DNA from 3 places in the Starkeya nomas genome. Region 3 is predicted to be linked to each of the others. Evidence: riboswitches for the same ligand, from Rfam matches in the RefSeq annotation. Region 3 holds a riboswitch; each other region holds the start of a gene.
What was found. A riboswitch is a leader RNA that binds a small molecule or an ion and turns the genes downstream of it on or off. The one in region 3 is predicted to bind cobalamin.

Region 1 (10,413 bases), 580 kb from region 3:
GCCGGCCAGCGACATCTCGCCCACCCGGCGCGGGCGCGTCGCCAGCCAGAACAGCCCCTTGGCCCGCACCAGCCCCGGCCATGTGCGGGCGAGGAAGGCGTTGAACTTCTCCGGGTGGAAGGGCCGGCGGGCGCGGTAGACGAAGCTGGAGACGCCATATTCCTCGGTCTCCGGCACATGGTCGCGGAAGCCGTTCAGCTCCTTGAACCAGGTCGGGTGCTCGTGCGCCTGCTCGAAATCGAAGCGCCCGGTGCCGAGGATGTCCCTCAGCGGGACATTCGCCTGGTCGGTCTCGATGATGAGCGCGTCAGGGTTGAGCGCCTTCACCACCGCCCGCACCTCGCTGCGGCGGGCGGGCGCGACGTCGGACACCTTGTTGAGCACGATGACGTCGGCGAACTCGATCTGGTCGGTGAGCAGGTCGACCAGCGTGCGCTCGTCATCCTCGCCTGCCGTCTCGCCGCGGTCGCGCAGGAAGTCGCGGCTGCCGAAGTCCCGCAGCAGGTTCGCCGCGTCGACCACCGTCACCATCGTGTCGAGCCGGGAGACGTCGGAGAGGGAGAAGCCTTCCTCGTCGCGGAACTCGAAGGTCGCGGCGACGGGCAGAGGCTCGGCGATGCCGGTGGATTCGATCAGCAGATAGTCGAAGCGGCCCTCGCCGGCGAGGCGGCGCACTTCGGCCAGCAGATCGTCGCGCAGGGTGCAGCAGATGCAGCCATTGGTCATTTCGACCAGCTTCTCCTGCGTGAGCGAAAGGTTGGCGCCGCCCGAGCGCACGAGTTCGGCGTCGATGTTCACCTCGGACATGTCGTTGACGATGACCGCGACGCGCAGGCCCTCTCGATTGGCGAGGACATGGTTCAGCAGGGTGGTCTTGCCCGCGCCGAGGAAGCCGGAAAGCACCGTTACCGGAAGGCGAGAGTCGGACATTTATGCGCGCTCCACTTGCATATTGATACATTATATCATTTGCACGGGAGGGGAGATCGATCAAGCTTGGGAAGCTGGCGGGGACACCGGAGAGTGACCCCGCCAGCCGTCATAATGCCGCGTTTCGTCAGGACGCGACGGCGACCGGCCGGTGGTCGGCATCCACCGCCACCATGACGAATTCGCCGGTGCCGCAGAGATGGCGCTCGCCGGTCGCGAGGCTTTCGGACCACAGGCGGACGGCCACCGTCATCGAGCTGCGGCCGGTGCTGGCGAGCCGGGCCTCGACCTCGGCCACGTCGCCGGGTGTGATCTCGTGGCGGAAGTCGACACGCCGGGAGGAAGCCATCACCACCGCCCGGCGGGCGTGGCGCGTCGCCACCACGAAGGCCGCCTTGCCCATCGTCGCGAGGGCGCTGCCGCCATGGAGGCTGCCGTAGTGGCTGGTCTGCTCGGGCATGACCAGATCGGCCATGCGCAGCACGCCGGGTTCTTCCGGCGCCGGTGGGGGCGGTGGCGGCATGGGCGCGGGCGTACCGACCGCGACCATGTCCAAGGTCCCGCGCGTGCAGCGCCGCCGCTCGCCGGTCAGCGGCGCCTCGGAGACGAGCTCGACCTCGACGCTGAGCGAGCGCCGCCCGACCCGCGCCACCCTCCCGGTCAGCTCGACGATCTCGCCGAGCCGTGCCGGCGCGACGAAGTCGATCCGCTCGCAGGAGGCCGTGACGAAGTCGGCGCGCGCATGCCGGGCCGCCGCGATGAAGGCGACCCGGTCCATATGCGCGAGCGCGGCGCCGCCGAACAGCGTGCCGTGATGGTTGGTGGCGCCCGGGAAGACGATGTCGACGAGACGCGTTTCTCCCGGGCTCGCGCGTCCGGTCATTCCGCCGCCCGCGCCGTACCGGGGCGCAGGCGCCGGGCGGCTTCCACCATGTTGACCAGTGCCGGGCGCACTTCCTCCCATTTGCGGGTCTTCAGGCCGCAGTCGGGATTGACCCAGACCTGCTCCGGCCGCAGGCGCTGCGTCGCCCTGACGAGGAGTTCCTCCATCTCCTCCACGCTCGGCACGCGCGGGGAGTGGATGTCGTACACGCCGGGCCCGATCTCGTTCGGGTAGCGGTAGCTCACGAACGCCTCGAGCAGTTCCATCTTCGAGCGCGAGGTCTCGATGGAGATGACGTCCGCGTCCATCGCGGCGATGGCGGCGATGATGTCGTTGAACTCCGAGTAGCACATGTGGGTGTGGATCTGCGTCGCGTCGGCGACGCCGGAGGCGCAGAGGCGGAAGCTCTCGACCGCCCAGCCGAGATAGGCGTCCCAGTCGGCGCGGCGCAGCGGCAGCCCCTCGCGGATCGCCGCCTCGTCGATCTGGATCATCGCGGCGCCGGCCTTCTCCAGGTCCGCCACCTCGTCGCGAATGGCGAGGGCGATCTGCCGGCAGGCAAGGCTGCGCGGAACGTCGTCGCGCACGAAGGACCAGTTGAGGATCGTGACCGGCCCGGTGAGCATGCCCTTCATCGGCTTGTGCGTGACCGACTGGGCGAACTTCCACCATTCCACCGTCATCGGCGCCGGCCGCGCCACGTCGCCGAACAGGATGGGCGGGCGCACATAGCGCGAGCCGTAGCTCTGCACCCAGCCGTGCCGGGTGAAGGCGAAGCCCGAGAGCTGCTCGCCGAAATACTGCACCATGTCGTTGCGCTCGAACTCGCCGTGAACGAGCACGTCGAGGCCGATCTCGTCCTGCCAGCGGATCGCCGCCGCCGTCTCCTGCTTGAGGAAGGCCTCGTAGGCGGCGTCGCCCAGTTCGCCCTTGCCGTGCGCGGCGCGCGCCTTGCGCACCTCGGCCGTCTGCGGGAAGGAGCCGATCGTCGTGGTCGGGAACGGCGGCAGGCGGAGCCGGTGGTGCTGGGCTTCCGCCCGAACGGGGAAGGGGCTCCGGCGCTGAGTCATGTTGGGCGTCACTGCGGCGAGGCGGGCCGCCACGGCGGAGCTGTGCACCTTGGCCGAGGCCCGGCGCGCATCGGCGGCCGCGCCCGACGCCATGAGCTTGCTAAGCACCACCTCGCGCCCGCCGGCCAGCGCGGTGGCGAGGGTGGTCAGCTCGTCCATCTTCTGCACGGCGAAGGCGAGCCAGCTCTTCACGTCCGGGTCGAGCTCGATCTCGCGTTCGAGATCGATGGGGACGTGCAGCAGCGAGCAGGAGGGGGCGATCTCCACATGATCGGTACCACGCCGGCGCACCACCGGCTCCAGCGCGTCGAGCAGCTTCGGCAGGTCGGCGCGCCAGACGTTGCGTCCGTCGATGACGCCGAGGGAGAGCACCAGCCCGGCCCGCGCCTTTTCCGACACCGGCCGCAACTGCTCCGGCGCGCGGGCGAGATCGAGGTGCAGCCCGGCGACCGGAAGCGCCAGCGCCGTGTCGAGATTGTCGCCCAGCTCGCCGAAATAGGCGGTGAGTATGATCTTCAGCCTCGGCAGCGCGTGGGCGAAGAAGCCGTAAGCCTCGCGCAGGGCGGCGCGCGTCGGCTCGTCGAGGTCGAGCACGAGGCAGGGCTCGTCCATCTGCACCCATTCCGCCCCGGAGGCCGCCAGCCGGCGCAGCACCTCGACATAGACCGGCAGCAGGTCGCCGAGCAGGCTCAGCGGGTCGAGGCCGGGATCCTTCGCCTTGCCGAGCTTGAGGAAGGTGACGGGGCCGAGCAGCACCGGCCGCGTCTGGTAGCCGAGGGCCTTCGCCTCGCGATACTCGTCGACCGGCTTGGTGGAGGCGAGGGTGAAGCGCTGCCCGGCGGAGAATTCCGGCACCATGTAGTGGTAGTTGGTGTCGAACCACTTGGTCATTTCCAGCGCCGGCACCCCGTGCCCGTGCTCCTGGCCATGGTCATGCCCGTGCGCGCAGGCTCCGGCAGCGCCCTGGCTGCCGCGCGCCATGGCGAAATAGGTATCGAGCGAAACTGGCCCGCCGGACCAGCCATAGGCCTTGGGGATGGCACCGACCATCACGGCGGTGTCGAGCACGTGGTCGTAGAGCGAGAAGTCGTTCGACGGGATGTTGGTCACGCCGAGCGCCTTCTGCCGCGCCCAGTTAGCGGCGCGCAGGCGCGCGGCGGAGTCGAGCAGCGTCTGCGCGCCGCTCCGGCCCGCCCAGTAGTCTTCGAGCGCGGCCTTGAGTTCACGGCGCGGACCGATCCGCGGCGTGCCGAGGGTGGAAACCGGCACCGTGCCGGACGAGTATGGGAAGTTCATCGGCTAACCCCATGAAAATGGGGGCAAAGGCCGAGCGGACGCATAGGCGCGTGCGGGCCGGCGCGATGAGCCGGCGGACGCGCGAACGCACCACCGGGACACCCCGCCCAGGGACGACTATGGTGCCGTGGCAGGTCTCCTGGCTCGCGGGTCGTCGCCTTCGTCCGGCCTTCCCGAGGCAGGATGCCTCAGTGACGCGAAATGGACGTCGGCTCGCCGCTTACAGTTGCGGGGGCAGCGCCGGCCTTGCCCGAAGGCGCACCGGCTTCCCTCTTGGCTCCGGTTGAGGCCGGAGAACCACGACGCTGCGAAGATGAGCCGGCGGCGGCCGGATGTCAATGAATGATATAAGGACATCTTTATGTCCGCATATCGAAACCATCCGTCGCGGTCGATCTTGTCGTTTGACGCCGGCGGGTCGAACGTGGCCGGCGTTCGGCCACGGTACCTGGAGTCGGAAAGGAGCCTGCCATGTCGGCGACGCACGCTGAGGACAGCCGCCATCACCTCGTTGTCGTCGGTGCAGGCTTCGGCGGGCTCGAGGCGGTCCACCGGCTGGCGGGCGCGCCGCTGCGCATCACCCTGATCGACCGGCGCAACCATCATCTGTTCCAGCCACTGCTCTATCAGGTGGCGACGGCCTCGCTCGCTACCTCGGAGATCGCCTGGCCGATCCGTCACCTGCTGCGCCGCCGCCGCGAGGTCACGACCCTGCTGGCGACGGTCGCGGGCGTGGACAAGCAGGCGCGCCGGGTGCTGCTCGATGACGGTTCCTTCCTGTCCTACGACACGCTGGTTATCGCGACCGGCGCGCGCCACGCCTATTTCGGCCATGACGACTGGGAGTCCTTCGCGCCGGGCCTGAAGACGCTGGAGGACGCCACCACCATCCGGCGGCGCATCCTGCTGGCGTTCGAGCGCGCAGAGCGCGAGGCCGATCCGGCCCGCCGCAAGGCCCTGCTGACCTTCGTCATCATCGGCGCCGGCCCCACCGGGGTCGAACTGGCGGGGACCATCGCCGAGCTGGCGCACATGACACTCGTGGACGAGTTCCGCAGCATCGACACGCGGGAGGCGCGCGTCGTGCTCATCGAGGGCGGCCCGCGCGTGCTGGCGGCCTTTACGGAGGACCTGTCCACCTATGCCCAGCGTTCGCTCGAAAAGCTCGGCGTCGAGGTCGAGCTGGGCAGCCCCGTCACCGAATGCACGGCGAACGGCGTTGTCTATGGCGGAAAGACCGTGCCCGCCGCCACCATCATCTGGGCCGCTGGCGTTCAGGCTTCCCCGGCGGCGGAGTGGCTCGGCGTCGCCGCAGACCGCGCCGGGCGCGTGCAGGTGGAGGCGGACCTCACGGCGCCGGGCAACCCGGAGATCTTCGTCATCGGTGATACCGCCGCCGTCGTCGCGCCCGACGGTTCGCCCGTTCCCGGCATCGCCCCGGCGGCGAAGCAGCAGGGCGGGCATGTCGCGCAGACCATCCGCGCCCGGCTTGCCGGGCAGTCCGGGAGCTCGCCGTTCCGCTACCAGCATGCCGGCAGCCTCGCCACCATCGGCAAGCGGCTGGCGGTGATCGACTTCGGGCGGATCAAACTCCGCGGCGCCCTCGCATGGTGGATATGGGGTCTCGCCCACATCTACTTCCTGATCGGCGTCCGCAACCGTCTGAGCGTTGCCCTGAGCTGGCTATGGATTCATACGCGCGACCAGCGCAGCTCGCGCCTGATCACGCAGGGGAGCGCATCGCCGAAGCCCGCGGCTTCCATGCCGGCAAGGACAAGCGAAGGGGCGGAGCTCTGAGGCGTCGTCGGCGGCTCAGGAGGCGGGACGCGCCGCCTGTCCGGCGTCGAGCTGGCGGCGCGTGAACAGGACGGCGGCCAGCGAGAGTGCCGCCGACAGGGCGAACAGCGCGCCGTAACCGATGCGGTCGGCGATGATGCCGGCGAGGCTCGAGCCGACGAGGTAGACCACCAGCTGGGCGCAGGCGAGCACGGTGAAGTCGGTGCCCGGCTGGTCCTTCGATGCCACCGCCATGAACAGGCTGTAGAGTGCGACGATCTCCATGTAGCGGATCAGCGTCTGGAAGGCGGCGGCTCCGAACAGGGTCGGCCAGCCGGTCACCAGATCGAAGGCGTGGAGCGCGAACAGGGCGAAGCACACCGTGCGCAGCCCGCCCAGCAGCGTGAGCACGCCCGGGGTCCCCAGGCGCAGCAACAGCACCGCCGCGAGGCCGGAGCCGACGAGCCCGGCAGTCGCCGCCGCGCCGCCCGAGAGATAGCCGACGATGTCGAGCGGCACGCCGCGGTCGACGAGATAGGGGCCCTCCATCGCCTTCACGAAGCCCTCGCTCGCCCGGTAGACCAGCGCGACGATCAGGATCTCGCGCGCCTCCGGCCGGGCCCAGAACGCCTTGAGCGACGGGCGCGGCCCTCCCGGCGCGACATCGTCGCTCTCCCGCATGGCGAAGGCGGCGGCGAGGGGGAGCAGCGAGAGCGCGGACATGGTCCAGATCATCGGCCGCCAGCCGAGGTGATGGTAGATGACGAGGCTGAGCGTGCCGCCGATGACGACGCCGAAGGCCACCGCGCCGCCCTGTATGGCATTGCCGAAGGGCCGGTCGCGCACCGCGAGCTGGCGGGTGGCGTAGCCGTCCGTGGCGATGTCCTGCGTCGAGACCAGCAGCGAGATGACGAAGCCGATGGCGAGGAACGCGCCCGTGTCCGTCGGCTCGATGAAGGCGAGCAGCCCGATGGCGAACACCGTGCCGGTCTGGGTGATGAGGATCCAGCCGGCACGATGGGCGCGGGCGATTGGGCGCAGCCGGTCGACCCGGGAGGCCCAGAGGAATTTCAGCACCAGCGGCAGCATCAGCACCGACAGCAGCCCGATGGCGGTGCGCGAGACGCCCTGCTCGCGCATGATCGGCGGGATAGCGGCCACCAGCAGGTAGCTGGGGATCGACTGGGCGAGATAGAGCCCCGCCAGCACGATGAACAGGCGCAGCCGGCCGATGGGCGGCGTCCCGGCCTCGCCGGGCAGGGGGCGGGCCTCTGCGAGTTCCCCGCTCATAGGGGATGTGTCTCCGGCTGCGTCGTGCGTGAGGGCCGGTGCCGCTCCACGAAATCCCGCGCCGTCGCTTCATCCGGCGAGGCGAGGAAAGGGAACGACCACAGCCGGCGGAACATCACCGCGCTCTCCTCGGTGGCGCCCGGCCGTACCATCGCGCAGGCGCGGCAGCGCTCCTCCATCTGTGCGCGGGTGCGCTTGAACCACAGAGCCTGCCCCTTCTCGCCCTCGCGCGACAGGGCGGGGCCGCCGCCGAAAATCGCCAGCAGCACAAAGGGGTGCGCCATCAGCGCCAGTCGCTCCAGCGCGGCGAGATAGGCGCGCTCGTCGTCGGCGGCGTAGGGCTGGTGGAAGCGGAGCACGGCGAGGTCCCCCGCCTCGATGTCGAGCGAGACCATCGGTCAGAAGGTCTTCGAGAAGCCGACCGTGATGGTGCGGCCCCAGCCATAGACGTCGTAGCTGCGGGTGGCGCTCGCCGAGGGGTTCGCATAGGTCTCGTCGAGCAGGTTGTCGACCGAGACATAGAGCGTGCCGCCGGCGAAGGGATGGGCGAGGGCAGCGTTCAGCGTGGCGCCGCCGTCGATCTCGAAGGTCTCGGTGCCGTCGAAGCGGTCGCGCCCGCTCCAGAACTCCACTTCGAGACGGACCACCGTCCCTGTGTCGAAGCGGTAGTTCCCGTACACGGTGCCGCGGAACGGCGTGGCGATGCGGTTGTTGGGCAGCCACGCGTCGATCGTGCCGTCGCCGTCCGAGTCCCACTCGCCCTCGCGCCAGGCGAGGTTGGTGCCGAGCGCCAGATTGCTGGTGACCTCGTATTCGCCGGTGAACTCGACGCCGTAGGTGATCTCCTTCGACTGGCCGATGGTGTTGGTGGAGGCGACGAAGTTCACGCCCTCGTCCGAGGTCGAGTAGTAGCCGGCGAGGCTGCCCCGGAAGCGGCCGAGGCTGCCGCGCACGCCGATCTCGTAGTTGTTGACGATCTGCGCCTCGATGCCGAGGTCGTCGAAGCTCACGCTCATCTGCTTGGGGCAGGTGTAGGGGATGGGGCGCAGCCGGGCGCCGAGATAGCAGCCATAGGTGAGGATCTGCGAGGTGCCCTGCGCGCCGGCGCGGCGGGTGAAGGCGCCGATGTCCGGCAGCGCGAAGCCCTGGCTGAAGCCGCCATAGATGTCGATCGTGTCGGTCAGCTTGTAGGTGGCGCCGATGTTGAAGGTGGCGGCGGAGTAGTCGTAATTGCCGCCGGTGACGGCGAGTTCCGGCAGCACCGCATAGCCCAGCCCCGGAAAGCCGAGGAAAGCGGCGGGGCGGGTGAAGTCGTTTACCTCCACGTCGAGATATTCGTAGCGCATGCCGCCGCGCACCACGAGCCGTTCGCCGATGGGGAGCTGGAGCTGCGCGAAGCCGGCATAGGTCATCTGGTTGAGCGGCGTGAACACGTCCTCGCCGTTGGTCAGCGTCTGCCAGGTGTCGTCGTGGACGATGTCGGTGCCCCAGGTCAGCTTCGCGCCGTCGAGAATGGGAAGCGGCGTGTCGACGGTCAGGTTGAAGCCGGCGCGCTCGGAGTAGAGGACCGTCTGGTTGTAGGGCGAAGTCGGGCTGCCGAGATTGCCGGAGTAATAGACCATGAAGTTGTTGTTTATGTCGAACTCGCTGTAATTGAAGCGCTTTCGAATGTCGTTGTAGTAGGCGAGCATGCTCAGGTCGCCGAGTGCGAAGGCGCTGTCGGTGTAGCGCAGCGAGAAGGACTTGGTGTCCTCCAGAACGCTCTCGCCGCTATAGGGATTGCCGATGTCGGGCGCGGCGAAGGGGCCCGAATAGTCGGTCATCCACTGCGGATCCTGGTTCAGGTAGATCCAGTTCGCCTGCGCCTCGATGCGCTTGCTGGCATCGAAGTCGTAGCCGATCTTCCCGAGGAAGTTGCCGCGTCCGTAATTGTCGCCGCCGCCCTGGCCGAGCATGCCGTCGGAGGGCAGCAGGCGGCCGTTGCCGTCATAGGTGTTGTTGGCGAAGGCGCCGGTGGCGGTGACGAGGTAGTCGAAGCCGCCCGGCGCGCGGCCGGAGACCGTGCCGGAGATTTCCGGCGCCAGCGACTCGCCCGGCTTGGCGGTGAAGGCGCGCAGCGCCGTGTTGATCGAGACGGTAGGCGCGCCGTCCGTCGGGCGCTTGGTGATGAAGTTGACCGTGCCGCCGGTGGCCCCGGCGCCGTAGGTGCTGGCGGCGCCCGCCACCACCTCGATGCGCTCGACCGAGTTGAGGTCGATGAGCGCCAGCAGCCGCGAGACGTTGCGCAGCGGGATGTTCATCGGCACGCCGTCGATCATCACCAGCAACTCGCGGCCGCGGAACGTCTCCGAGGCGCCGGAGATCGTCTGCGTGGACACGCTGTAGCCGGGGATCAGCTTGGCGAGCACCGCCGCGGGATTGTTGGTGAGCTGGAGCTGCTGCTCGATCTCGTTGCGCTCGATGACGCGCACCGTCTGCGGCACGTCGCTGATCGGGCGGTCGGCGCGGGTCGCCGTCACGGTGACGGTATCGAGATCGATGGTCTCGCCGCCGGCGGATTCCTGGGTCTGTTCCCGTGCCATCTGGGCGAGCGCCGGCGCCGCTGCTACGAGCGAGAGAAGACTGAACGAAGCCAGAAGCAATCCGCGCGAGCGAGCGATCATATCTTTGAACAATTCTGATAAGGCAGCTCATGCCCGAAAGGCAATTGCGCCGAGTTGCGTGTATCGCTCTTCTAGATACTGTCGTATACGATTTGCTTGGGCAGACGCGAAACGAAATATGGACTAAAGCGAACTCGGTGACTTAAGATCGTTCTGTCGCGTTAGGGCAACATCTTAGAAATATTCCATAATGAGCGAGCGTTATGAGCCGGTCTGGTTCACGACCGAGGGCGTGCCTCCCCGCCGGCGCGCGGAGGCGGTGGCCGAGGCTTTCGCGCGGCTGATCGGCGACGTCGCGATCGACTTTCCGCTGCGGCCGCGCAGGCCGGTGCGTATGGTGCATTGCGCCCTGCCGGGCGCGCTGATCACCACCTGCATCGAGCTGCGCGCCCATCTGCGTCTCGGCGAGGGGGCGACCGGCGGCGACGTCGTCCTCGCCCGGCCGGTCGGCGGCGCGATCCGGGTGCGGCAGGGCGGGCGCGAGGCGGTGGTGGTCGAGCGCGAC
Region 2 (10,413 bases), 570 kb from region 3:
CAGGCATCGGGGAAACGCCGCCGCACCGGCGGGCGCGGCGGCGGAGCGTGTCTAGCTTCGTATGACCCGCACGAGCCAGATGAGGATGCAGGCGCCGAGAACGCCGGCGATGAGGTAGCCCAGCCAGCCGCCGAAGCCGACGCCGATGAAGCTGAAGATGAAGCTCGCCACGGCGGCGCCGATGATGCCGAGAACGATGTTCATGAAGATTCCGGTGCCGGTCTTCATGATGCCCGAGGCGATCCACCCCGCGAGGCCGCCGATGATGATCGCGGCGATCCAACCGATTTGTGCGTCTTCCATAGTCGCTCTCCCAAGAAGCCCCGCCAGACATGGCGATGGCGGAAGAACGCCGCGGGCTACCTCCCGGTTCCCCGTTGGTACCCGATGGGAGCCTCACTCGCGGTAGCGCAGGGCCTCGACCAGCAGGCGGAAGGCCGGCGAAGTCTGGCGCCGGCTCGGATAATAGAGGTGGTATCCAGGGAAGGGCGGACACCAGTCCTCCAGCACCCGTACCAGCCGTCCTTCGGCGACCAGCGTGCCGAACAGGTCCTCCGGCAGGCAGGTGAGGCCCAGCCCGTTCAGCGCCGCGTCGATGATCATCGACGTCTCGTTGCAGATGAACTGGCCGTCGACCCGCACGTTCAGCGGGCGCCCCTTGCGCTCGAACTCCCACGCATAGAGGCCGCCGAGCGTGGGAAGGCGCAGGTTGATGCAGGAATGTCGGGTCAGCTCATGAGGCGTCTTCGGCTTGGGGTGGCGGGCGAAATAATCCGGCGACCCGACCACCGCCATGCGCAGGTCCGGCCCGATCCGCACCGCCACCATGTCCTTCTCGACCTGCTCGCCGAGGCGGATGCCGGCGTCGTAGCGCTCGGCGACGATGTCGGTCAGGCGAAGATCGACGGAGATCTCGATCTTGACGTCGGGATACTCGGCCATCAGCCGCGAGGCGGCCGGCATGACGATGCTGGCCGCCGGATGCGGGCTCGCGGTCAGCCGTACCGTGCCTGCCGGCCTCTGGCGCAGGGCGCCGATGGCGCTGATCCGCTCCTCGATGTCGTTGAAGGCGGGGCGCAGCGTGTCGAGAAGCTGCTCGCCCGCCTCTGTGGGCGCGACGTTGCGCGTGGTGCGGGTGAGCAGCCGCACCCCCATGCGCTCCTCAAGACGGCGGACGGTATGGCTGAGCGAGGACTGCGAGGTCCCGAGCCGCGCCGCCGCGCGCGTGAAGCTGCGCTCTTCGGCAACGGCGAGGAAGGCACTGAGGTCGCCGAGTTCGTCGCGTCTCATTCATGAGCTCAGAATATAGGTACATGCGGAATTCCGGCTCTAAACCACGCCGGACGCCGGCGATAAATTCACAATGACGCGCGTGGGCCGCCCGGAAATCCCGGTTCGCGGCCCCGTTTCTCTTCGTGCGCGTCATCCCGGAACCGACCGTCAACGGAAGCATCCATGAAGACCATCGGCTTTGCCTGCACCTCGGCTGACGTGCCGCTCGCGCCCCTTTCCTTCGAACGCCGCGCCCCGCGTGCGAACGACGTCGTGATGGAGATCCTCTATTGCGGGGTGTGCCATTCCGACCTGCACTGGGCCAAGAACGACTGGGGCTGGACGGTCTTTCCGGCCATTCCCGGCCACGAGATCATTGGCCGCGTCATCGAGACCGGCACGGACGTGACTCGCTACAAGGCCGGCGATTTCGTCGCCGTCGGCTGCATGGTCGACAGCTGCCAGCATTGCGACCAGTGCCGCAAGGGCGAGGAGCAGCTCTGCCGCGAGGGGCAGACCGGCACCTATGGCGGGTTCGACCGCTTCACCAAGGAACACACGCTTGGCGGCTATTCCAAGCATCTGGTGGTGCGCGAGGAGTTCGTCCTGCGCGTGCCGGACGGGCTGGACCTCGCTCGCGCCGCGCCGCTGCTCTGCGCCGGCATCACCACCTACTCGCCGCTGCGCACGTGGAATGTCGGCCCCGGCAGCCGGGTCGGCGTGATCGGCCTCGGTGGCCTCGGCCATATGGCAGTCAAGCTCGCCTCCGGCATGGGCGCGCATGTCACGGTGCTTAGCCGGACGCCGGACAAGGCGAAGGACGCGCACGCCCTGGGCGCCAACGCGCTGCTGGTCTCCACCGACCCGGAGGCGATGGCGAAGGCGGCGAACGGCTTCGATCTCATCATCGACACCGTTCCGGTCCGACACGACCTCAATCCCTACATGCCGCTGCTCGACGTCGACGGCACGCTGGTGATCGTCGGTCAGCTCGGCCCGGTCGACGAGCCGAACACGGTGCCCATGGTGCTGGGGCGCCGCCGTATCGCCGGCTCGCCCATCGGCGGCATCCGGCAGACGCAGGAGATGCTCGACTTCTGCGCCGCCAAGAACATTTTGCCGGATGTCGAGATGATCCGCATGGACGAGATCAACCATGCCTTCGAGCGCATGGAGCGGTCGGATGTGCGCTATCGCTTCGTGATCGACATGGCCTCGCTCTCCCTGTGAGGGGATAGCGTCACCGTGGAGAACGCCACGCCCGCGTGCGCCGCGCGGGCGTGGCCACCGGGGAGGGGCGCCGGTCGCGGAGACGAGACGGCAGCCTTCCCTTGGCGCGGATGTTCAGGCCGCTCCCGTCGCCTCGGTACGCGATGCGGTCGTCAGGCTTCGGATGAAAGCGCCGACGAAGAGCACGCTCATCAGCAGCACGATGGTCGGGGCAGGGGCACTGTCGAGGAAGAACGACAGATAGACCCCGAGCAGCGAACCCCCCACGGCTACCGCCAGCGACGCCAGCAGCATCGAGCCGAAACGTCGCGTCAGCAGGAAGGCGATGGCACCCGGCGCGATCAGCATGGCGATGGCGAGGATGATGCCGACCGCCTTCAGCGCGCCGACGATGGTCAGCGAGATCAGGCAGAGCAGCCCGTAATGCAGCAACCCGACGCGCAGGCCCGCCACCTTCGCCTGTATGGGGTCGAAGGCGTGCAGCAGGAAGTCCTTCCATTTCACCGCGAGGACGCCGGCGGTGATGGCGGCGATGGCGGCGGTCTCCGCGATGTCACGCCAGGAGACGCCGAGCATGTCGCCGAACAGGATGTGGTCGAGGTGCACTTCCGACTGGATCTTCACGTAGAGCACGAGGCCGACGCCGAACATGCCGGAGAACACGATGCCCATGACCGTGTCCTGCTTGATCCGGCTGTTGTCCTTCAGGAAGCCCGTCGCCACGGCGCAGAACATGCCGGCGACGAAGGCACCGATCGCGTAGGGCAACCCCACGATGTAGGCGAGGACCACGCCCGGGAAGACGGCGTGCGAGACCGCGTCGCCCATCAGCGACCAGCCCTTGAGCACGAGAAAGCAGGACAGCAGCGCCATCGGCACGGCCACGAGGCCGGAGATGACGAGCGCGTTGACCATGAACTCGAACTGGAAGGGCGTGAGCAGCGTGTCGATCATGGTCACAGCCCCGCCTTCAGTGCCTGTGCCGCCCGCCGCCGCGCCGCCAGCATGCCGTGCTTGGGGGCGAAGACGAAGGCCGTGAGGAAGATCAGCGTCTGCAGCACCACGATGATGCCGCCGGTGGCGCCGTCGAGGAAGAAGCTCGCATAGGCGCCGACCGCGCTCGTCACCGCGCCGATGGCGACGGCGATGGCCAGCAGCCGCGGAAAGCGGTCGGCGAGCAGATAGGCGGTGGCGCCCGGCGTCACCACGAGGCAGATGACGAGGAAGGCGCCCACGGTCTGGAGCGCGGCGACCGTGCAGGCCGACAGCAGGGTGAAGAACAACACCTTCAGCGCCGTGGGGTTGAGACCGATCGAGCGCGCATGCGCCTCGTCGAAGAACACGGCCATCAGGTCCTTCCACTTCGCCAGCAGGATCGCCAGCGAAACGACGCCGATGAGGACGAGTTGCAGCGTGTCCTCCGGCGTGATGGCGAGGATGTTGCCCAGCACGATGGTCTGGATGTTCACCGAGGTCGGCGACAGCGAGACCATGAACAGGCCGAGCCCGAAGAAGGAGGAGAAAATTAGCCCGATGATGGCGTCCTCCTTCAGCCGCGTGCGCTGGTTGAGGAAGAGCATGGCCGCCGCCGCGAGGCCGCCGGAGAAGAAGGCGCCGATGGCGAAGGGCAGGCCGAGCATGTAGGCGCCGGCCACGCCGGGAACGATGGCGTGCGAGAGCGCATCGCCGATCAGCGACCAGCCCTTGAGCATGAGGTAGCAGGAGAGGAAGGCACACACCGCGCCGACGAGGGCCGAGACCCAGATCGCGTTGCGCATGTATTCGTAGCCGAAGGGCTCGCTGAGAAGCTCGATCACGGCTTTCCCTCCGTGACCTGTTCCTCGCTGGTTTTCGGCTGCATCGCGCCCTTCTCGCCATAGAAGACGAGCGGGCGCTCGTCGTCGGTCAGCACGGCGAGCTGGCGGCGGTCGTCATCGTCGTGCAGTCCGGCGCCGCCGAGCACGAAATGGCGCAGCACGCCGCCGAAGGTGCGCTCCAGATTGGCCTCGGTGAAGGTCTCGGCGGTGGGTCCATAGGCCAGCACCGTGCCCTTTATCAGCACCGTGCGGTCGCAGAATTCGGGCACGCTGCCGAGATTGTGGGTGGAGACCAGCATCACACGGCCCTCCGCGCGCAGCGCCTTGAGCAGGGCGATGATGGCGTCCTCGGTCTTCACGTCGACGCCGGTGAAGGGCTCGTCGAGCAGGATCACCTTGGCGTCCTGCGCCAGAGCGCGGGCGAGGAACACACGCTTCTTCTGGCCGCCGGAAAGCTCCCCGATCTGCCGCTTGCGGAACTCGCCCATGTTGACGCGGGCCAGCGCCGTATCCACCGCCGCCCGGTCGGCGGCGCGCGGGATGCGCAACAGGCCCATATGCCCGTAGCGCCCCATCATCACCACGTCCTCCACCAGCACGGGGAAGTTCCAGTCGACCTCCTCGGCTTGCGGCACATAGGCGACGAGATTGCTCCTGAGCGCCTCGTCGACGCTGCGGCCGAGGATGGAGATCGTGCCGCGCGCGACGCGGACGAACCCCATGATCGCCTTGAACAGGGTCGATTTGCCCGAGCCGTTCACCCCGACCAGTGCCGTGATGGTGCCGGTCGGGATCTCGAAGCTGGCGTCGCGCAGCGCGGTGTGGCCGTTGCGGTAGGTGACGGCGACGTCCCGCACCGCGAGCCCTTCGGCGGCGCGGGACCGGACGAGTGGCGCGTTCATTGCGAAAGCCCCTCGGCAAGGCCCTTTTCCACCGTGCCGGTGGTCACGCGCAGAAGGTCGATATAGGTCGGCACCGGCCCATCCGGCTCGCTGAGCGAGTCGACATAGAGCACGCCGCCATAATGGGCGCCTGCCTCGCGGGCGGCCTGACGCGCGGGCTTGTCGGAGACGGTGCTTTCGCTGAACACGGTGGGGATGCCGTTCTTGCGCACGGCATCGATCACCTTACGCACCTGCTGGGGCGTGCCCTGCTGGTCGGCGTTGATCGGCCAGAGATAAAGCTCCTTCAGCCCGAAATCGCGGGCGAGATAGGAGAAGGCGCCTTCGCTGGACACGAGCCAGCGCTTGTCCTCGGGAATGGACGCGAGCTTCTCGCGGATCGGCGCCACGGAAGCCTCGATCTGCTTCTTGTAGGCATCGGCGTTGGCCGTGTAGGTGGCGGCGTTCGCCGGGTCGTACTTCACGAAGGCGTCGCGGATGTTGTCGACGTAGATCAGCGCGTCCTTCGGCGACATCCAGGCATGGGGATTGGGCTTGCCCTTGTAGGGACCCTCGGCGATGCCCATCGGCTCGACCCCCTGCGAGACCACCACGCTCGGCACGTCCTTCAGGTTCTGGAAGAAGCGCTCGAACCACAGTTCGAGATTGAGTCCGTTCCACAGCACGAGCTGCGCCCCCTGGGCGCGCTGGATGTCGCCGGGCGTCGGCGCGTAGTTGTGGATTTCCGCTCCGGGCTTGGTGATCGATTCCACCACCGCGACGTCGCCAGCGACGTTGCGCGCCATGTCGGCGATGACGGTGAAGGTGGTCACGGCCTTGAACTTCGGCCCTGCGGCCTCCTGCGCCAATGCGCCGGAAACTCCCGCGCTCAAGAGACCAATGGCCGCGAGGCCGGCCAGAACCACGCGCCTGCTGCGCATATCCCACTCCTTCTTGCGAATGACTTGCAAGAGCATCTTATCGAACGCCACTCGGTATGCAATTGCGAATTAATTGCATCTGAGGCTTTTTACGCGTGTGCGCTACCAATTGACAATTCTGTCGCATGAGCCCCTACATATGGGTGTCACGGTCCTTCGAGTCGGAAGATGAGGAGGCTAAGAGGGAATCCGGTGTGACACCGGAGCTGCCCCCGCAACTGTAAGCGGCAAGCCGACGTCCCATGTCGCGTCACTGAGGCATCCTGCCTCGGGAAGGCCGGACGAAGGCGACGACCCGCGAGCCAGGAGACCTGCCGCGACCCAGATGAAACGTCCTCGGGCGGGGTGTCCCGGTGGAACGCTGTGGTCGTGCCGCCGGCTTGCTTGTTCCGCCCGTCCGCCCATGTCGTCTCCGCTCGGCCCTTGCCCCATGCAACGGGGTTTGCAGCCGATGACTCTCGCTCTCGAAGCCGAACGTCCGTCCTCCCGGATTCCCGAACCGCTCGTCTCCGCCTCCGGCGCCGGTACAGCGACGCCGGGCTTTCAGGTGATCCGCCGCAACGGCGCCGTCACGCCCTTCGACGCCTCGAAGATCGCGGTGGCGCTCACCAAGGCCTTTCTCGCGGTGGAGGGGACGAATGCCGCCGCCTCGCGGCGCGTGCACGACATCGTGGCGGGGCTGACGGAGCAGATCGTCACCGGCCTGACGCGGCGGGCAGACGCGGGCCGCACCTTCCATGTCGAGGACGTCCAGGACCAGGTCGAACTGGCGCTGATGCGCGGCGAGCACCACAAGGTCGCCCGCGCCTATGTGCTCTACCGCGAGGAGCGGGCGAGGGAGCGCGCCGTGGCGGTGGTGCCCGGCACAGCACCGGCCTTGCACATGACGACAGGCGAGGGGATGCGGGTGCCGCTCGACGAGGCCCGGCTCGCGACGGTCGTGGGCGAGGCCGTCGCCGGGCTCGCCGACGTGTCCGCCGAGGCGATCCTCTCGGAGACCCGCCGCAACCTCTATGACGGCATCAGCGCCGACGAGCTGGCGCTGGCGCCCATCCTCGCCGCCCGTACGCTGATCGAGACCGAGCCGAACTACGCCAAGGTCTCCGCCCGCCTCTTGGGCGACAAGCTGCGCCGCGAGGCGCTCACTTTCCTCGCCGGCCGGCCCGAGCAGGCGACGCAGGCGGAAATGGCGGAGCGCTACGCGGACTATTTCCGAGCCTATGTCGCCCGCGGTATCGAAGAAGAGCTGATCGACCCGGAACTCGGCCGCTTCGATCTGGAACGGATCGCCGCCGCGCTGCTGCCCGAGCGCGATCTCCAGTTCGACTATCTCGGCCTGCAGACCCTCTACGACCGCTATTTCTTGCACGCGCGCGGCACCCGTTTCGAGCTGCCGCAGGCCTTCTTCATGCGCGTCGCCATGGGGCTGGCTCTACGCGAGGTCGACCGGGAGGCGCGGGCGATCGAGTTCTATCGCCTGCTGTCTTCCTTCGATTTCATGGCCTCGACGCCGACGCTGTTCAATGCCGGCACGCTGCGCCCGCAGCTCTCCTCCTGCTTCCTCACCACCGTGCCGGATGATCTCGACGGCATCTTCAAGTCGATCAAGGACAACGCCCTGCTGGCCAAATATTCCGGCGGGCTCGGCAATGACTGGACCCGCGTGCGCGGGCTCGGGGCCCATATCAAGGGCACCAACGGCGAGAGCCAGGGCGTGGTGCCGTTCCTCAAGGTCGCCAACGACACCGCCATCGCCGTCAATCAGGGCGGCAAGCGCAAGGGTGCCGTCTGCGCCTATCTCGAGACCTGGCACATCGACATCGAGGAGTTCCTCGATCTGCGCAAGAATACCGGCGACGACCGTCGCCGCACCCATGACATGAACACCGCCAACTGGGTGCCGGACCTGTTCATGCAGCGGGTCGAGGCGGATGGTTCGTGGACGCTGTTCTCGCCCGACGAGACGCCGGAGCTGCACGACCTCTACGGCCCGGCCTTCCGGGACGCCTACGAAGCCTACGAGGCGAAGGCGGCACAGGGCGGCATGAAGGTGTTCCGCACCGTGCGCGCGCTCGATCTGTGGCGGCGCATGCTGACCATGCTGTTCGAGACCGGCCATCCGTGGGTGACGTTCAAGGACCCCTGCAACATCCGCTCGCCGCAGCGGCATGCCGGCGTGGTGCATTCGTCCAACCTGTGCACCGAGATCACCCTGAACACGTCGAACGACGAAGTGGCGGTGTGCAATCTCGGCTCGGTCAACCTGCTGGCCCACGTCACCAGGGACGGCCTCGACCATGCACGTCTCGCCTGCACGGTCGCGACGGCGATGCGCATGCTCGATAACGTCATCGACATCAATTTCTACACCATCCCTGAGGCCCGCCGCTCGAACCTGAAGCACCGGCCGGTCGGCCTCGGCATCATGGGCTTTCAGGACGCGCTGCAGGCGCTGCGCATTCCCTACGCCTCCGATGATGCGGTGCGTTTCGCCGACGAGAGCATGGAGGCGGTGAGCTTCCACGCGATCTCCGCCTCGGTGGACCTTGCTGCCGAACGTGGGCGCTATCCGAGCTTCGAGGGCTCCCTCTGGTCGCAGGGCGTGCTGCCCATCGACAGCGTGGAACTGCTGGCGCAGGCGCGCGGCGGCGCGGAGTTCGACCGCTCTGCGACGCTCGACTGGGAGAGCCTGCATACGCGGGTGAAGGCCTCCGGCATGCGCAACTCCAACTGCATGGCCATCGCGCCCACCGCCACCATCTCCAACATCTGCGGCGTGTCGCAGTCGATCGAGCCCGCCTACCAGAATCTCTTCGTCAAATCGAACATGTCTGGCGACTTCACGGTGGTGAACGCCGCGCTGGTGCGCGACCTGAAGGCCCGCGGCCTGTGGGACGAGGTGATGGTCTCCGATCTTAAATATTACGACGGCAGCGTTGGCCAGATCGACCGCATCCCGGACGACCTCAAGGCGCTTTATGCCACCGCCTTCGAGATCGATGCCGCCTGGCTGATCGAAGCGGCGTCGCGCCGGCAGAAATGGATCGATCAGGCGCAGTCGCTGAATCTCTACGTCGCCAATCCCTCGGGTCGCAAGCTCGACGAGACCTATCGCCTCGCATGGAGGCGCGGGCTGAAGACGACCTATTACCTGCGCTCGCGCTCGGCCACCCATGTCGAGAAATCGACGCTGAAGGGCACGGACGGCAAGCTGAACGCGGTCTCCGCCGTGCTCGCCGCCGTTCCCATCGCCGTGCCGGAAATCGTCCTCGGCAAGGCGTGCTCGATCAACGATCCCGAATGCGAAGCCTGCCAGTAGGCAACTCCCGTTTCATCACGACGTCATGCCCGGCCTTGGGCCGGGCATCCACGCCCTTCCAGCGCAACAGAAGTCGTGGATGGCCGGGCCAAGCCCGGCCATGACGGCACTCTTGAGGAATTCACTCCATGCTCGACTGGTCCGATAGCAGGTCCGCTGCCGCACCCATCCACCCCGCCTTCGCGCCGCCAGCCGGTGACGCCACCGGCCTTGGCGCCATCGAGCGCGGTGCAGCCCGCGTGACCGTCGACGAGAAGCGGATGATCAACGCCCGCGCCGACGTGAACCAGCTCCTTCCGCTCAAATACAAATGGGCGTGGGAGAAATACCTCTCCGGCTGCAACAATCACTGGATGCCGACCGAAGTCTCCATGCAGGCCGACATCGCTCTGTGGAAGTCGAAAGACGGGCTGACAGAGGACGAGCGGCGCATGCTCAAGCGCAATCTCGGCTTCTTCGCCGCCTCGGAAAGCTTGGTGGCCAACAACATCGTGCTGGCGATCTATCGCCACCTCACCAATCCGGAATGCCGGCAATATCTGCTGCGGCAGGCCTTCGAGGAGGCTGTGCACACGCACACCTTCCAGTACATCGTCGAAAGTCTCGGCCTCGATGAGGGCGAACTGTTCAACATGTACCGCGAGGTGCCCTCGATCACCGACAAGGCGGCCTGGGCGCTCAGGCACACGCAGAGCCTCGACGACCCGGCCTTCCACACGGGCACGCCCGAGGCCGACCAGCAATTCCTGCGCGACCTCGTCGCTTTCTACGTCGTGTTCGAGGGTATGTGGTTCTACACCGGCTTCGCGCAGATCCTCTCGCTCGGCCGGCGCAACAAGATGGTCGGCATCGCCGAGCAGTACCAGTACATCCTGCGCGACGAGAGCATCCACCTTAACTTCGGCATCGACGTGATCAACCAGATCAAGGCCGAGAATCCGCATCTCTGGACG
Region 3 (10,413 bases):
TTTGCGGCTTGAAGGGGCGGACTTTCAGCCCGCGATTGGTGTAGGCGCGTGCGAGGCCGGCGACGATCAGCGACTTGCCGACATCCGAGCCGGTGCCCTGGAACATGAGGGCGCGCGGGGGGGCGGAAGGCGCGCGAGGGGCGTTCATCGCGCGCCCTCGCGCGGAAGAGGCGTCAGCCGTGACGGGTGCCCGGCTCGCGGTAGTCCCGCGCTTCCAGGTGATCGACGCGATACTGGAGATTGGCTTCGCGGATCATGCCGGGGATGAGGAACAGGTCGATGAGCTGGCCGATGCCCAGAAGGCCGACGGTGAGCAGCCACAGCGCGCCCGTCCAGTAGCGGCCGGCATAGAAACGGTGGATGCCGCATATGCCCACGAGGCAGAAGAACCAGAACAGATAGGCGACGGGAGCCGAGCGCATCGGTGCGCATCTCCATGACGAAACCACGCCGCAATATCCGGCGCCGCGCATGACATAGGAATGCCGCTGGGGAATTGCGAGATCGCACGGTGCAATTCCCCGGCTGTGCCGGTTCCGGGCGCGTGGGGGCCGCGCGCATCAGAATTCGATGCCCTTCTGCGCCTTCACCCCGGCTTTGAAGTGGTGCTTCACCAGCCCCATCTCGGTCACGAGGTCGGCGGCCTCGACCAGCGTCGGCTTGGCGTTGCGGCCGGTGACGACGACATGGAGGTCCGGCCGGCGGGCGGCGAGGACCGTCACCACCTCCTCGACGGGCAGGTAGTCATAGCGCAGCGCGATGTTCAGCTCGTCGAGGATCAGCAGGCCGAGGTTCTCGTCGGCCATCAGTTCCCGGGCCTTGTCCCAGGCGCGGCGGGCGGCGGCGATGTCGCGGGCGAGGTCCTGCGTCTCCCAGGTGAAGCCCTCGCCCATGGAGTGCCATTCCACGCGGTCGCCGAAAGCCGCAAGCGCATCGCGCTCCGCCGAATGCCAGGCGCCCTTGATGAACTGCACCACGCCGACTTTCCCGCCATGCCCGAGCACCCGCAGGGCGAGGCCGAAGGCGGCCGTGGACTTGCCCTTGCCGGCGCCGGTGTGGACAATCAGCAGGCCCTTCTCGGCGGTCTTCTCCGCGACTTCCGCGTCCTGAACCGCCTTGCGCTTCTCCATCTTGGCGCGATGGCGCGCGGCCTCTTCCGGGGAGATGTCGCTCATTCCGTCACCCCGATCCCTTCACGTTCATGGGCAGCCCGGCGACCATGAAGACCACGCGGTCCGCCCGCTGCGCAACCATCTGGTTGAGGCGGCCCTGCGCGTCGCGGAAACGGCGGGCCAGCGCGTTGTCCGGCACGATGCCGAGGCCGACCTCGTTGGAAACGACGATCACCGGGCCGCCATGCCCCGCCAGCGCCTCGACGAGTGCGGCGCTCTCGGCCGCGACGTCGCCGTCGGCCAGCATGCGGTTGGTCAGCCAGAGCGTGAGGCAGTCGACCAGCACCGGCCGCCCGGCGGGCAGGCCGTTCAGCGCGTCCGCAAGGTCGTGCGGGGCGTCGAGCGTGCGCCACTCCGCGCCGCGCCGCGAGCGGTGGAGCGCGATGCGCTCCACCATCTCGTCGTCATAGGCCTGCGCCGTCGCGATATAGGTCCACGGCGGCATGAGACGCTCGACGAGTTCCTCGGCGTGCCGGCTCTTGCCGGAGCGGGCGCCGCCGAGGACGAGGGTGAGCGCCACGGCTGAGGCGTCCGATCAGCCCGGAACGACCTGGCCGATCACCGCCGCGAAGCCGATGCCGGCCACCGCCGCGCCGGCGAGGCGCGGAGCGAGGGCCGAGGCAGCACGGCTGGCGACCAGGGCGACGCCGATCGACAGGGCGGACTGGATCAGGACGAGGCCCGCCAGATAGGCGTAGAGCGGCGTCGGCTCGGCGCCGACGATCGACTCGCCATAGGCGTAGCCGTGGAACAGGCCGGCGATAGCGAACAGCGCCGCCCACGCGCCCGTGGCCACGCGCTCGCCGCGCGCCAGCAGGAAACCGGCGAGAAGCACGCTCGCGGCGACGACCAGCTCGGCCGCCGGAAGGTTGACGAGCGAGAGGTGGACGCCGACGCCCACGGCGGATGCCGCGACGAAGACAATCGGCAGCCACAGCGGCATGCCGCCCAGCGCGGTGGCGACGCCCACCGCCACGAGGAAAGCGAGGTGGTCGGGACCGATCACCGGATGGGCGAGGCCGGAAATGAAGCCCTCGCCGAAGGTCGAGGGCATTTCGCCGCCCATGGCATGGTGGGCGAAGGCCGGGGACGAGGCGACGAGCGCGAGCGCGGCGGTCGGAAGGACGGCGGCGCGCCGAAGGATCGGGTTCATCGAGGCTCCTTGGCCCTTCTCGATGAAGGGCAAGTCATTGAAAAATAAGGTCAGGTGCCGGGCGTCGCGAGACGCGGCCGCAACCAGCCGGCGAGCCCGCCGAGGAGGGACCAGAAGACGAAGCTCGCTACGATGGTCGCAACCACGAAGCTGTGGTGTAGCGATTCCGGGATCGGGCTCTCGTGGCTCGCGGGCTGCGGCGCGCCGATGATCTGCGGCGCCACGATCAGCGCGACGCCGAGAATGGCGAGCATCGGGGTGCGGCCGAAGGCGATGAGGGCGAGGCCCGCCGCGGTGGCCGCGGCCGTGCCGACCCACCAAACCTGACGCGCCGCGAGGTCGGCCGCCGGCATGGCGGGCAGCTCCGGCGGCAGGCCGAGACCCGGTGCCAGCGTGAACACGGCGAAGCCCGCCAGACCCCAGATGACCCCCTGGCGCCAGCCGGTCAGCCCGCCGGCGAGCTCGCTGGCCGCGACCAGCAGCAGGCCGAAGCCGAAGCCCGTCAGCACCATGGCGAGCACGGTGTAGGCGTTGCGCTCGAAGCCGTCCGCCGGGCCCCATTCGTCGGCGTCGTGGCTGTGCTCGGCGGTGCCCGGCGCATGCTCGTGCGTCGCGGTTTCCGCAGGTGCCGGGGCTTCCGCCTCGCCGGAACCCTCGAAGGTTTCCGCCTGAAGGATCAGCGGAACGGTCGTGAAGATGTGGACGGCCGAGCCGACGAGGCCCGTGCCGATGCCCGCCAGCGCGGCGACGAACAGAATCGTCCTGAAAAGCGACATGATGCGTCCCCCGTAACGGTCAGTGGCAGGGGAAGGCGGTCGCGTGGCGGACGTCGTGCGTGGCGTTGTGCACGGCGCTGATGTGGGAGAAGCCCACGCCGCCCAGCACGAAGACGCCAAGCAGCGCCGCGAACGTGATCTGGATGGTGCGCGAGGCGATGGATTCGTGGGAAGCAGCCGCGCTGTGGCTGTTCTGGGTCGGCATGGTCGGCTCCTTTGACCCTCCACCCGAGGATCTGTGCGGGTTGCGTCGCCGGCCGGTCTCCTGGCTCGCGGGTCTCGGCCCTTCCCCGCCTTCCCGGCGCTGCCGCCAGTGGCTGTTGGAGAAGGGCTCGCCGCTTACAGTTGCGGGGGCAGCCGCGGATTCGGCGTCGACCTTGAAGGAAGGTTTCCGCCCCACCGCGTTCCCGTCTTGCGTCCCGTGCGCATCACGGGAACCGACGACTCCGGCGACTATAGTCCAGCCGCCGGCTACCGCAACCGGCTCGACCGCCGGTCGCGTTGACAATTCGCATGGGCACTCCTTTAGTGGCCCCGACCGTCGGTTCCTTCCTTCCGGGGAAGGACGAAGAGGGAATGCGGTGCGGAGGCCCGAAGGCGCTCCAATTCCGCGGCTGCCCCCGCAACTGTAAGCGGCGAGCCTCAGCCGGAAGCCACTGGGGAATTCTCCGGGAAGGCGGCGACGAGGCGACGACCCGCGAGCCAGGAGACCTGCCGGCGGTCCGGTCGTGCGTGCCGGCGGGGTGCCCGGCAGTCAGGCAGAGCCGCGCCTCCCGCGGCTTCGCGCGGAAATCCTTCCGCGACCGGCGCATCCCGCGAACGTTGGATTTTCGTGGAGACGCCGCATGAACACCGCCGCCCCGACCCCTCTCGACCGGGTGCCGTGCACCATCGTCACCGGCTTCCTCGGCTCCGGCAAGACGACGCTGATCCGCCACGTGCTGGAAACCGTGAAGGGCAAGCGGCTGGCGGTGATCGTCAACGAGTTCGGCGATGTCGGCATCGACGGTGAGATCCTTAGGGGATGCGGCATCGACACCTGCCCGGAGGAGAACATCGTCGAGCTGGCGAATGGCTGCATCTGCTGCACCGTGGCGGATGATTTCGTGCCCGCGCTCGACGCCATTCTCGCGCGCTCGCCCAGGGTCGACCACATCCTGATCGAGACCTCCGGCCTCGCGCTGCCCAAGCCGCTGGTGCAGGCCTTCCACTGGCCGGCGATCAGGAGCCGGGTGACGGTGGACGGCGTGGTCGCGGTGGTGGACGGCGCGGCGCTGGCGGACGGGCGCGTGGCGCATGACCATGACGCGCTCAGCCAGCAGCGCGCGGCGGATGCCTCGCTCGACCATGACGACCCGATCGAGGAAGTGTTCGACGACCAGATCGCCTGCGCCGACCTCGTGATCCTCACCAAGGCGGACCTGATCGATGCGGCCGGGCAGGCCAGGGCGCGGGCGGCGCTCGACGCCGAGCTGCCCAGGGGCGTGCGGGTGGTGAGCGTTACCGAAGGCCGGGTCGACCCCGTGGTGCTTATGGGGCTCGGCGTCGGCACGGAGAACGACATCGAGAACCGCAGGACCCATCACGACAATGAGGCCGAGCACGATCACGACGATTTCGACAGCTTCGTCGTCGAGGTCCCCGAGATCGCCGATCCGGCGGAGTTCGCCGCCCGCATCGCCCGCGCGGCGGAGGAAGCGGAAGTGTTGCGGGTGAAGGGTTTCCTGCCCGTCGCCGGCAAGCCGATGCGCCTGCTGGTGCAGGCGGTCGGCCCGCGCGTGGCGCATCATTTCGACCGCGCATGGGGCGCGGAACCGCGTGTGGGGCGGCTCGTCGCCATCGGCCTCAAGGGCCTCGATCGGGCGAAGGTGGAGGCCATCCTCGCCGGGGAACGGGAGGTCGCGTGATCGGGCGCCTCGCCCATGCGCGACGTCATGGCCGGACGTGTTCCGAAGTCGGCATTTGCCTACTTCTGTCTCTAGAGTGCGGAACTCGGGCTTGCCCGAGTTCCGGCCATCCACGTCTTTGGCCGATGAAGAAGTCGTGGATGCCCGGGCGATGCCCGGGCATGACGGCCTTCTGAGCGAGGCCGGCCATGCACATCCTCACCACCACCTCGAGCAGCCTCGACGATCTCGTCGAGCCGGTTGATCTCGGCCAGATGCCGGGGGAGGTGGTGGTCGTGTCCTTCGCCGACAGCGACCTGATGGGCCTCGCTTCGGCGCTGGCGCGGGCGCAGGATGCCGGCCTGCCGAGCCTGCGCCTCGCCAATCTGCGCGATCTCCGGCATCCGATGTCGGTCGATCTGTGGATCGACAGCGTGGCCGTTCATGCGCGGATCGTCGTCGTGCGCCTGCTCGGGGGGCTCGACTGGTGGCGCTACGGCGTCGACCGGCTGAGCGCCGAGGCAAGGGCGCGCGGCTTCGCGCTGGCCGTGCTGCCGGGCGAGGATCGCGACGATCCACGGCTCGCGGAGGCCTCGACGCTGCCGCCGGCGGAGCTGGAGGCGCTGCTCGGCTATTTCCGCGCCGGCGGGCCGGCGAACATGCGCGCGCTGCTGGAGCGGCTGGCCCTGCATGCCGGCCGTACCTTCGCCCCGACGCCTCCCGTGCCGGTGCCGCTGGCGGGTTTCCACGCCTGGGAAGGCGAGGGGGAGGCTGCGGGGCGGGCGGTTCCGGTCATCTTCTATCGCTCCATGGAACTGGCCGGGGACACCGCGCCGGTGGACGCGCTGTGCACCGCTCTCGCCGCCAAGGAATTGACGCCGAAGCCGATTTTCGTGGCGAGCCTGAAGGAGCCGACCTCCATCGCCTTCCTGAAGGAGGCGCTGGCCGCTCTCGATCCCGCCGCCATCGTCACGCTGACCGCCTTCGCCGCCGCCGATCCGGGCGAGGAAACCGTTCTCGACGCCGCCGGGGTGCCGGTCCTGCAGGCGGTCGTCGCCACCACCCGGCGCGAGGCCTGGGTGGAGGGCGTGCGCGGGCTGACCAGCGCCGACCTCGCCATGCATGTGGTGCTGCCCGAACTCGACGGGCGCGTGCTCGCCGGGGCCGTCTCGTTCAAGGCGCCGGACACGGCGGCGGCCGCCGTGCCGGGATTCGCCGGGCTGGTGAATCGGGCGGAATGCAACCGTATCGAGCAGGTAGCAAAACGCGTAGCAGCGCTGGTGCAACTCGGTGCTACGGAGCGCTACTCCCGGCGCGTCACCGTGCTGATGCCCGATTACGCCGGCGCCCCCGGCCGCACCGGCTGGGCGGTGGGGCTCGACGTGCCGGCGAGCGTGCTGGCGCTGATGGACGACCTCGCCGCCGCCGGCTACCGGCTCGAGGACCGGCCGGCGGACGAGCGGGAGTTGGTGGAACGGCTGGCGGCGGTCCCGAAGGATGACCGTCATGCCCGGCCTCGGGCCGGGCATCCACGACTTGATCGGGAGGAAGGCGTGGATGGCCGGGACAAGCCCGGCCATGACGTCGGGGATGCGGCGCTGCCGCTCGCCGACTATCGGGACTGGCTGGCAACCCTCCCGCCCGCCGCCATCGCCGCCGTCGAGGCCGCCTGGGGCGCGCCGGAGGACGATCCAGACCTCATCGACGGCGCCTTCCGTTTCCGGGCGCGGCGCTTCGGCAACGTCACCGTCGCCCTCGCGCCGGACCGTGGAAGCCGGGCCGAGCGGCGGGCGCAGTATCATGACCCGGCCCTGCCGCCGCGCCACGCGCTGCTCGCCTTCGGGCTGTGGCTGCAAGGCGGGGCCGACGTCCTCGTCCACATGGGCGCGCACGGCACGCTGGAATGGCTGCCGGGCAAGCATGTGGCGCTGACCGAAGCGTGTTTCCCGGAGTTGGTGCTGGGCGCGCTCCCCGTCGCCTATCCCTTCATCGTGTCGAATCCCGGCGAGGCGGCGCAGGCCAAGCGGCGCATCGCGGCGGTGGCGCTCGGCCACCTGCCGCCGCCCACCGTCGAAGCCGGGCTGGCCTTTGAGGCGGCCGAACTTGAACGCCTCGTCGACGAATATGCGCAGGCCGACGGGCTGGACCGGCGCCGGCGCGAGCGGCTGGCACGGCTGATCGTCGAGGAGGCCGAGCGCACCGGCCTTGCCCGCGATGCCGGGCTGGCGACGGGCGCCGAGCCGGATGAGGCGCTGAAGCAGATCGATGCCTTCCTTTGCGACATCAAGGAGATGCGGCTCAAGGACGGCTTCCACATCTATGGCCGGGGTGTCTGCGGCGAGGCTGAGCGCGACGGGCTGCTCGCCGTGCTGGACGGGCGGCGCGTCGCCGCCGGGCCGGCCGGCGCGCCGGGGCGCGGGCGCACCGACGTGATGCCGACGGGGCGCAATCTGTTCGCCAGCGACCCGCGCGCCCTGCCGACGCCGACCGCCATGGACCTCGGGCGGCTGGCGGCCGAGGAGGTGCTGCGGGCCTATGCGCAGGCGCATGGCGACTGGCCGCGCGCGCTGGTGCTGGATCTGTGGGGCAGCGCCACGCTGCGCACCGGCGGCGAGGAGATCGCGCAGGGGCTGGCGCTGATCGGGGCCCGCCCGACCTGGGACCCCGCCACCGGGCGCGTGACCGGCATCGAGGTGCTGCCGACCGCCGTGCTGGGACGGCCGCGCGTCGACGTGACGTTCCGCATCTCCGGCCTGTTCCGCGACCTGTTTCCGGCGCAGATCGCGCTGCTCGACGCCGCGCTGCGGGCGGTGGCGCGGCGCGAGGAGACGGCGGACGAGAACCCGCTGAAGGCGGCGGGAGAAGAAGCCGCGCGCATCTTCGGCACCGCGCCGGGGGCTTATGGCGCGGGGCTGGAAGCCGGCGACATCGAGCGCGAGGCACTGGGCGCCGCCTATCTCGCAAGCGCCTCGCACGCCTATGGCGGCGCGGAGGGCGAGGCGCGTGACGCCGGTGCAGCCTTCACGGCGCGGGTGGCGGCGGCGGACCTGCTGGTGCATGGCGCCGACGATCCCGGCCGCGACCTGCTGGAGGGCGATGCCGACCTCGCCTTCATCGGCGGCTTCGCGGCGGCGGCGGAAGGGCTGGGGCGCGCGCCCGACCTCGTGGTGCTGGACACTTCCGACCCCGCGCGGCCGGCGGCGCGCCCGCTCGACCAGGCGATCGCCCGCATCGTGCGCGGACGGGTGAACCCGCGCCATGTCGGCGGGCTGCTGCGGCACGGGCCGCGCGGCGCGGCGGAGATCGCCGAGACGGTCGACCGGCTGATCGGCTTCGCCGAGGCGACGCGGGCGGTGCCGGGCCATCTGATCGACGCGCTCCACGCCGCCTATGTCGGCGACGCGGCGGTGCGCGACTTCCTCCTGCGGACCTCGCCCGAGGCGGCGCGCTTCGTCGCGGCGCGCTTCGAGGGGGCGCGGGAGAAGGGGCTCTGGCACCCGCGCCGCAACGACGTGGCGGCCGACCTCGCCCTGCTTTCCGGGGAGGCGGCGGAATGAGCGATGTCGCCCGCCTGCGGCGCGGGGCCTGCCCGAGCCTGCCGCGCCCGATGCGCACCGGTGACGGGCTGCTGGCGCGGCTGCAGCCGCGGGCGCCGCTGACCCTCGACCAACTCGGCGGGCTGGCGCGGCTTGCCCGCGAGCTCGGCAACGGCATTCTCGAGGTGACGGCGCGCGGCAAGCTGCAATTGCGCGGCCTGAGCGAGGCGAGCGCGGGGCCGCTGGCGGAGGGCGTCGGCGCGCTGGGCATCGAGATGCCCGAAGGTTTCCCTGTGGAGGTGAACGCGCTGGCGGGCCGCGACCCGGCGGAGGTTTTCGATCCGCGCCCGCTCGCGCAGGCCATCGCGCAGGCCGCCGCCGGGCTGGTGCCGCGCCTCGCGCCGAAGGTCTCCGTCGTCGTCGACGGCGGCGGGACGCTGCGGCTCGGCGAGCTGAAGGCGGATATCGGCGTGAGCGCGGGGGAGGCCGGGACGCGGCTCATCGCGCTCGCCGGCCGGCCGGTCGGGCTGGCGGCGCCGGAACAGGCCGCGGCCGTCGTGGTGGCGCTGCTGGAACGGCTCGCGGCGCGGGGGAATGCCGCCCGCATGCCCGAGCTGCTGGCGCAGGAGGGGGCCGAAGCGCTGGCCGCCTCCCTTGATCTCGCGCCGGCGGGGGCGATCTCCCGGCCCGCGCCGTCCGAGCCGGTCGGCCTTCATGCGCTGAAGGACGGCACGCTCGCGCTCGGCGTAGGGCTTGCCTTCGGGCAGGTCGCGGCGGCGGCGCTGGAAGATTTTGTGAGAGCCGCCCGCGCGGCCGGGGCGCGCCGCGTGGAGCCGGCGGCGGGGAGGGCGCTGCTGGCGACCGGCCTGACGCGCGCGGCGGCGGAGAGGCTGCGCGCGCAGGCGGGCGCGCTGGGCTTCATCACCGATCCCGCCGATCCGCGCTGCCGCGTCTTCGCCTGCGCCGGGCAGCCGGCCTGCGCCTCGGCGCGCCTTGAGACGCATGCGCTCGCCTCCACCCTGGCGCCGCTGATGAGAGGCGGGGAACTGCATGTTTCGGGCTGCGTGAAGGGCTGCGCGCACCCTGCGCCGGCGGCGCTGACCATCGTGGGACTGGACGAAGGTGCCGGTCTCGTGGTCGAAGGCACGCCGCGCGACGTTCCCGCGCGCATCGTGCCGGTGGCGGGGCTGCCCGGAGCCGTGCGTGAGTTTCTGAAGAAGGACCCGATCTGAGTGTCCATCCCGTTCGATTACGTGCGCGACGGCAACGCGATCTATGAGCGCTCCTTCGCCATCATCCGCGAGGAGGCCGAGCTTGGCCGCTTCTCGGCGGATGAGGCGGATGTGGCGGTGCGCATGATCCACGCCTGCGGGCTGGTGGAAGCGGCCTATGCCATCGACTTCTCGCCCGATCTGGTACGGGCCGCGCGCGCGGCGCTGAAGGCCGGCGCGCCGATCCTGTGCGATGCGGAGATGGTGGCGCACGGCGTCACCCGCGCCCGGCTGCCGGCGGGCAACGAGGTGATCTGCACGCTGCGCGAGCCGGCCGTGCCGGGGCTGGCGGAGCGGCTCGGCACCACGCGCTCGGCTGCCGCGCTGGAACTGTGGCGCGACCGCATGGAGGGCGCCGTCATCGCCATCGGCAACGCGCCGACGGCGCTGTTCCGGCTGCTCGAAATGCTCGATGCCGGCGTGCCGAAGCCGGCGGCGATCCTCGGCATTCCCGTCGGCTTCGTCGGTGCGGCCGAATCCAAGGACGCGCTCGCGGCGGGCGACCATGGGGTGCCCTGGCTGGTGGTGCGCGGGCGGCTGGGCGGCAGCGCCATGACGGCGGCGGCGGTGAACGCGCTGGCGAGGCCCGGCATATGAACGCGATCTCGACGGGCTCCGA

Region 1: linked by a shared signal. The riboswitch ahead of metE (5-methyltetrahydropteroyltriglutamate--homocysteine S-methyltransferase) and the one ahead of cobW (cobalamin biosynthesis protein CobW) in region 3 are both predicted to bind cobalamin.
Region 2: linked by a shared signal. The riboswitch ahead of STARVERO_RS07800 (ribonucleoside-diphosphate reductase subunit alpha) and the one ahead of cobW (cobalamin biosynthesis protein CobW) in region 3 are both predicted to bind cobalamin.

What each region holds. Positions count from the first base shown of each region.
Region 1 is NZ_CACSAS010000001.1:1,607,068-1,617,480, reverse strand. It holds gene zigA (zinc metallochaperone GTPase ZigA) at 1-930, opposite strand, end outside; gene STARVERO_RS07785 (acyl-CoA thioesterase) at 1,058-1,813, opposite strand; gene metE (5-methyltetrahydropteroyltriglutamate--homocysteine S-methyltransferase) at 1,810-4,179, opposite strand; cobalamin riboswitch at 4,292-4,496, opposite strand; gene STARVERO_RS07775 (NAD(P)/FAD-dependent oxidoreductase) at 4,651-5,976, shown strand; gene STARVERO_RS07770 (MFS transporter) at 5,992-7,245, opposite strand; gene STARVERO_RS07765 (hypothetical protein) at 7,242-7,640, opposite strand; gene STARVERO_RS07760 (TonB-dependent receptor) at 7,644-9,827, opposite strand; gene STARVERO_RS07755 (helix-turn-helix transcriptional regulator) at 10,099-10,413, shown strand, end outside.
Region 2 is NZ_CACSAS010000001.1:1,618,121-1,628,533, reverse strand. It holds gene STARVERO_RS07835 (GlsB/YeaQ/YmgE family stress response membrane protein) at 52-303, opposite strand; gene STARVERO_RS07830 (LysR family transcriptional regulator) at 397-1,290, opposite strand; gene STARVERO_RS07825 (NAD(P)-dependent alcohol dehydrogenase) at 1,456-2,502, shown strand; gene STARVERO_RS07820 (metal ABC transporter permease) at 2,617-3,462, opposite strand; gene STARVERO_RS07815 (metal ABC transporter permease) at 3,459-4,280, opposite strand; gene STARVERO_RS07810 (manganese/iron ABC transporter ATP-binding protein) at 4,316-5,221, opposite strand; gene STARVERO_RS07805 (metal ABC transporter substrate-binding protein) at 5,218-6,141, opposite strand; cobalamin riboswitch at 6,274-6,474, shown strand; gene STARVERO_RS07800 (ribonucleoside-diphosphate reductase subunit alpha) at 6,593-9,460, shown strand; gene STARVERO_RS07795 (ribonucleotide-diphosphate reductase subunit beta) at 9,589-10,413, shown strand, end outside.
Region 3 is NZ_CACSAS010000001.1:2,186,764-2,197,176, reverse strand. It holds gene STARVERO_RS10700 (cobyric acid synthase) at 1-148, opposite strand, end outside; gene STARVERO_RS10695 (TM2 domain-containing protein) at 174-422, opposite strand; gene cobO (cob(I)yrinic acid a,c-diamide adenosyltransferase) at 561-1,175, opposite strand; gene cobU (bifunctional adenosylcobinamide kinase/adenosylcobinamide-phosphate guanylyltransferase) at 1,180-1,692, opposite strand; gene STARVERO_RS10680 (HupE/UreJ family protein) at 1,708-2,325, opposite strand; gene STARVERO_RS10675 (CbtA family protein) at 2,376-3,101, opposite strand; gene STARVERO_RS10670 (CbtB domain-containing protein) at 3,121-3,306, opposite strand; cobalamin riboswitch at 3,340-3,558, opposite strand; cobalamin riboswitch at 3,627-3,834, shown strand; gene cobW (cobalamin biosynthesis protein CobW) at 3,947-5,008, shown strand; gene cobN (cobaltochelatase subunit CobN) at 5,197-8,544, shown strand; gene cobG (precorrin-3B synthase) at 8,541-9,755, shown strand; gene STARVERO_RS10650 (precorrin-8X methylmutase) at 9,756-10,391, shown strand; gene STARVERO_RS10645 (precorrin-2 C(20)-methyltransferase) at 10,388-10,413, shown strand, end outside.